Linked DNA regions of Parasegetibacter sp. NRK P23. The protein of the gene in region 2 interacts with the protein of the main gene of each other region in a pairwise test. Links are inferred from orthologs where the notes say so. Each region holds a gene or a part of one and is shown on either strand. Other genes may lie near its edges.

Region 1 (2,968 bases), on a different replicon or contig from region 2:
ATGGGCCGGAACGCCGAGCCGGGCGAGGGTGGCGTTATCGGAGCGGTAGAAAAGGTCCTGGTCGGGATATGGATCGGGGTGGAAGGTGAAATCAGTTCCTTCAAGGTTCTTTGCCAGTATTTTACCCATATCCGTTTTTTCATATCCGGTGATGTAGGCGCTGTTTTTTCCCCATTTAGAATCGGTGCCGATCATTTCTATATTGAACATGGCCATTACCTTGTCGGGGTTGAACTGGCGGGAAAAGTACTGGGAGCCGTATCCGCCCACTTCTTCCGCGGTGAAGGCCGCGAAAACGATACTTCTTTCATTGTTTTTTTGCTTCGCGAAATACTGCGCCAGCATCATCACGGCGGTAGTGCCCGCGGCATCGTCGTTGGCCCCGTTATAAATGGAGTCACCGTTTACGGCCTTACCGATCCCGAGGTGGTCATAGTGACCCGAAAATATCACGTATTCATCTGGTTTTGACTTGCCGGGAAGTATGCCCACTACGTTGGCGAGGGGCTTTTCCTCCGTATTGTTTTCTGCGGAAACCGATAAAGTGTTGATGGGGTCGGAGGTAAGCACGAATACCACATTGGCCGCATCGCTCATCCGGTCCTGCTTGTAATTTTTCAACCTTTTAAAAATAGAAGTATGCGCCGGGTCAACGGCCACGATGACCGGTTCCGCGCTGGTGAGCAGCGGTAATCCCTTGGCACGGAAATCATCCTCTTTAGAGATATTGATGATTTTATAAGAACCGGGCAGTTTGATGTCTATCTTTTTTTCTACGGAAAGCAGGATGATGTTTTCTTCCGCGAACGCGTTCCCGTTCAGCGAAGCGTTTATGTTCCTGATATCTGGCCGAACCATAGAAAATGATTGCAGGAAGGAGTTCCCTGAAACCGGCTTCAGTCCTGCTTTTTTGAATTCTTCGGCTATAAACGCGGCAGCCTTATCGATACCAGGTGTAAAAGTGCGTCTTCCTTCCATATCATCGGCGGCCAGTATGGATTCGATGCGCGTAACTTCTTTAATGTTGATGACCTTCTCCAGTTGTTGTGCCGAAGCGGCAGTGGTGGATACTATCAGTGCGAGGACAAGCCCTCCTATTTTTCTCATTGAATATTGTTTGATATAGAGAATTTTACAAGCTCATCATTTCTTTAAACTTCACGGTTTGCCGGCGACTCACTTCTATCTTTTCACCGCCTTTCATTTCCAGGAGCAGGCCCCCGTTGAAATAGGGTTCTATCTTATCGATCAGCCGCAGGTTCACTATATGTTTTCGGTTGGCGCGGAAGAATATCTTCTCATCGAGGCGTTCCTCGAGCGCGTTGAGTGATTTCAGGATGAGCGGTTTGTTGGGGCCGAAGAATACCTTCGCGTAATTGCCCACGCTTTCGAACAACCTGATTTCGGAGAGCTTCACAAACCAGCACCTTTCCCCGTCTTTTACGAAAACCTGGTCATTTTCTCCGAGCAGACTCCTGTTCACATTGAGTTCACCACCGGCCTGCTGGTCTTTTTCCTCTTGCTGGTGGAGTTTGTGTATGGCGTCGGAAAGGCGTTTGGGTTCAATGGGCTTCAGCAGGTAATCCAGCGCGTTCACTTCAAAAGCTTTCAGCGCGTATTCATCGTAGGCGGTGGTGAAAATAACGTGCGGAGCACGGTCAAGCTCTGTAAGCAGGTCGAACCCGGTTTTTCCCGGCATCTGGATATCGAGGAAGATCAGATCGGGCTGAAGGGTATCAATTCTTTCGATGCCTTCTTCCACATTGGCGGCTTCGGCCACTACTTCGATCTCGGGGAATTCCAGCAATAATTTTTTAAGTTCGTTGCGTGCGAGGCGTTCATCATCGATCAGGATCGCGCGGATCATGCGTAAAAAATTTAAAGTGTGTGTTTAGGTATTTGGCGGCAACTAAGTTAACATTAAAAATCAGTAATGTTCCACCACGGGGATGGTTACCCTGGCTTCCACCATATTGCCGTTGATCTCTTTGATTTCGAAATCTGATTTTTCGCCAAAAAGCAGGCTGAGCCTGTTTTGCGTGCTGTTCAGGCCAAAACCGTCGCCGTTCTTTCCGCCATTAAGGCGGCCCGTATTCTGGATGATGAGCTCGTGGTGGTCATCTTTGAAATCGGAGATAATGCGCACCAGTCCGCCATCCACCTGTTTGCTGATGCCGTGTTTGATGGCGTTTTCCACCAGTGTTTGCAGCATCATGGGCGGTATAGGTTGGTCCAGGGTGTCTTCATCAATATCGTATTCAACCTGTAACCGGTCTTCGAAACGGATGTGTTCCAGGGCGAGGTAATCTTTTACGATGTTCAATTCTTTTTCCAGCGGAACGGTTTCCTGTTTTTCGGCCTGTAGACTGCTGCGGAGGATATTACTGAGTTCCGTGATGGCGGTCCGGGCGCGGATCGGGTCCTCGTCCACCAGTGCGCGGATGCTGTTGAGCGCGTTAAAAATGAAGTGCGGGTTGATGTGTGATTTGATGGTTTTCAGTTCCAGTTCTTTTACCAGCGCTTCCAGGCGCAGGGTATCCACTTCCTGTTTCCTGATCTTATTGATGTAATGGTAGAAGTAATAGATGAGGATCCAGGGCGTAAGGAACATACCGTAATCAATCATCTTGGTAAGGAGTTTCGAATTGAAACTCATGGATGGGGTAGCCGTCTTCTTGGGAATAATGAACACATTGGAAATCAGTATGTTGGCCATTGCGGCAATCAGGCAGGCCACCACCAGCGCCATCAGCAGGCGGGGCATGGCTTTTTCCACCGGTAACAGGAGCCAGTTGGTCTGCTTGATGTAGGAACGAAGCAGGTGGGAAGTGGCCAGCCCGGTGGTGATGAATATAAAAAGCTGGTCGATGATACTTTCAGAAAGCTCATTGAAGGTGTAGGCCAGGAAAATGTAGGAGATGGTAACGGAACTCCAGCCTGCCACCTGGAACAACCAATATCGGGGAAT
Region 2 (2,886 bases):
CTGTTTCGAGGTATTGCTGCAGCACAAGGTGATTCCCATTGTGAACGAGAACGATGTGGTGTCCGTTACGGAACTGATGTTTACCGATAACGATGAACTCGCGGGATTGGTGGCTACAATGCTGAACGCGGACGCGCTGATCATTCTTTCCAATGTGGATGGCGTCTACAACGGGGATCCTAAGATGCCGGGCACCGAAGTAATCCGGGAAATCAAAGTAACGGATACCAACTTCGCCAGCTTCGTTTCCCCGGGAAAATCTCAGTTTGGTCGCGGCGGAATGATCACCAAAACAGCGATGGCGCAAAAAGTGGCCCGCCTGGGCATACCGGTACACATCGCGAATGGCACCACAGAAAATGTACTGCAAAAGATCATGGACAACGCTATCGTACATACGCAGTTCATTCCTGCAAGAACCGCTTCCGGCGCCAAGAAATGGATCGCCACTTCCGGGAACGCGGCCACAGGCGCCGTCAGGATAAATGAAGGCGCACGCCAGGCCCTGGTTTCAGGAACACAGGCGGCCAGCTTACTGCCTGTGGGCATCATAGCCATAGAAGAAACTTTTCAGAAAGGCGACATCATCCGGCTGATCGATGAGCACGATCAACTGATCGGCTGGGGCATCGCCCAGTATGGCGCCGAGAAGGCCAGGGAACGTATGGGAGAACGCAACCAGAAGCCACTGGTGCATTACGATTATTTTTACGCCGCCGTTTAACGAATCATTATGGACCACAATGCCAATTTTATAAAAGCACGCCAGGCCGCAAGAAAACTAGTGGTGCTGGAGGAAGCAAAGATCAACGCTGTATTAACCGCCCTCGCCACCCTGCTTATCCAAAAAACGGAACTGATCGTCAGCGCCAATGAAAAGGACTTGTCCAGGATGGATAAAGCAGCACCGAATTATGACCGCCTTTTGTTGAATGAAGCCCGTATTGAGGCTATAGCGGCTGATCTTCAAAACGTAGCCGCGCTCCCCTCCCCGCTCAACAAAGTACGCGCAGAAAGAACGCAGCCCAATGGTTTGCAGTTGAAAAAACTAAGCGTTCCCCTCGGTGTGGTGGGCGTAATTTATGAAGCACGCCCAAATGTAACGATAGACGTGTTTTCCCTCTGTTTCAAAACAGGAAACGTTTGCATTCTGAAAGGCGGAAGTGATGCCTCTTTTTCCAATGAAGTACTCATGGCGCTGATCCATGAAACACTGGATGAACACGGCATCGACCGTTCCGCGGCGCTACTGCTGCCGCCCGACCGCAGCGCGGCCACCGCTTTGATGGAAGCCGCCGGGTATGTGGACGTACTGATTCCACGCGGCAGCCAGGGCCTCATCAACCATGTGCGTTCACACAGTAAAGTACCGGTGATCGAAACAGGCGCCGGTATTGTACATACCTACTTCGATGCAACGGGTGATATCGAAAAAGGAAAAGCCATTATTGCCAACGCCAAAACCAGAAGGGTAAGTGTTTGTAACGCCCTTGACTGTCTGTTGGTGCATGAAAACAGGCTGGCAGAACTTCCTTCCCTACTGGCACCTCTTGCTGAAAAGAACGTACGCCTTTTCGCGGACGAAGCGGCTTTTGAAGCATTGAAAGATCATTATCCGGCACAACTACTGTCTCCGGCGGAACCGACTCATTTCGGAACGGAATTTCTCTCTTTACAGATGGCGGTGAAAATCGTTACCGGCCTGGACGAAGCGCTGGACCATATTGCAGCCCTCAGCTCCAAACACAGTGAGGCCATCATTTCAGAAGACAGGATCAACCAAGAGCGGTTCCAACAGGAAGTGGACGCCGCCGCCGTATATGTGAACGCATCCACCGCATTCACCGATGGCGCACAATTCGGTCTGGGCGCGGAAATAGGCATCAGCACCCAAAAACTGCACGCCCGCGGGCCCATGGGACTGGAAGAACTCACCAGCTATAAGTGGCTGGTCAAAGGAGATGGCCAGACCCGTCCCTGATGGGTGATAGAGATCATCACCCGGCGTGACCACCATCATTGAATCCCCCTGCATTTCTTGTTTTCTTTGTTTAAAATGAAGAAAATGCAGGAGCTTTCCATTTCAGGCAGCAATACCGTTCAGGAAGTACAACACGCTTTCCAGGAAGTATATCCTTACCTGAAAATCGAGTTCTATTTCCCATTCCAGGCGAAGGCTACCTCATACAGAAAAGAAGAACAATTAAGCGGGAACACGGTACTGGAGCGGTATATGCGTTACAGGACGGCAGCCGTAATTGATATCAGCGCCTACCGCACCGTTGCTGAACTGGAAGACGACTTCGCCCAGCTGGTGGGATTGCGGGTGCAGGTTTTCAGAAAAAGCGGTAATCTTTGGATCATCACATCCCTCACCGACGACTGGAGCCTTGGCAAACAGAACAACGAAGGAGAATCGTTCAGTAAACCTGGTATACCCAAACCTTTAGAAGAACGGGTGGAAGACGCCCGGTTCGACAACGAATAAACCAAGCTTTAAACTTAGTTTGCCATCGACTTGAGCTTAGACACGTTCAGCAATTTTATTTTCCCCTCCGCTATATCAATTAATTTCTCCGCCCGGAAATCACTTAGCGTACGCACCAGTGATTCTGTGGCGGAGCCAATGTATTGGGATAGGTTCTCCCTGGAAATATCCAGGAATCCCGCTTCTTCATTGCCGGGAGAGAATTTATGGGCCAGGTCGAGCAGACCGCTGGCCACTTTACGACGCAGGGAACTGTAAGCCATATCCAGCAGTTTGCGTTCGTTCTCGTGAATATGGCTGGTGAGCAGACGGATGAACCGTCTGGCGATCTCCCGGTCGTTTTCTACGAGCGCGATAAAATCCGTGCGCGGGATCAACATCAGTTCAGCATCTTCCAG

What was found.
Region 1: the proteins of M4J38_RS07145 (region 2) and M4J38_RS16745 interact in binary tests that used the Escherichia coli proteins (3 or more experiments, as listed by UniProt). The link is inferred for Parasegetibacter sp. NRK P23 from one-to-one orthologs.

Annotation. Positions count from the first base shown.
Region 1 is NZ_JAMDLG010000007.1:8,769-11,736, forward strand. The notes cover bases 1-2,927. They hold M4J38_RS16745 (LytTR family DNA-binding domain-containing protein), read right to left. Parts: upstream 1,868-2,927; coding sequence 1,133-1,867; downstream 1-1,132. Other genes in these bases: M4J38_RS16740 (M28 family peptidase), read right to left, coding at 1-1,107; M4J38_RS16750 (sensor histidine kinase), read right to left, coding at 1,928-2,927. In the rest of the region: more of M4J38_RS16750, read right to left, coding at 2,928-2,968. UniProt on the Escherichia coli protein: Member of the two-component regulatory system BtsS/BtsR, which is part of a nutrient-sensing regulatory network composed of BtsS/BtsR, the low-affinity pyruvate signaling system YpdA/YpdB and their respective target proteins, BtsT and YhjX.
Region 2 is NZ_JAMDLG010000001.1:1,750,829-1,753,714, reverse strand. The notes cover bases 13-2,857. They hold M4J38_RS07145 (glutamate-5-semialdehyde dehydrogenase), read left to right. Parts: upstream 13-733; coding sequence 734-1,981; downstream 1,982-2,857. Other genes in these bases: M4J38_RS07135 (response regulator), read right to left, coding at 2,503-2,857; M4J38_RS07140 (hypothetical protein), read left to right, coding at 2,066-2,488; proB (glutamate 5-kinase), read left to right, coding at 13-724. In the rest of the region: more of proB, read left to right, coding at 1-12; more of M4J38_RS07135, read right to left, coding at 2,858-2,886. UniProt on the Escherichia coli protein: Catalyzes the NADPH-dependent reduction of L-glutamate 5-phosphate into L-glutamate 5-semialdehyde and phosphate. The product spontaneously undergoes cyclization to form 1-pyrroline-5-carboxylate.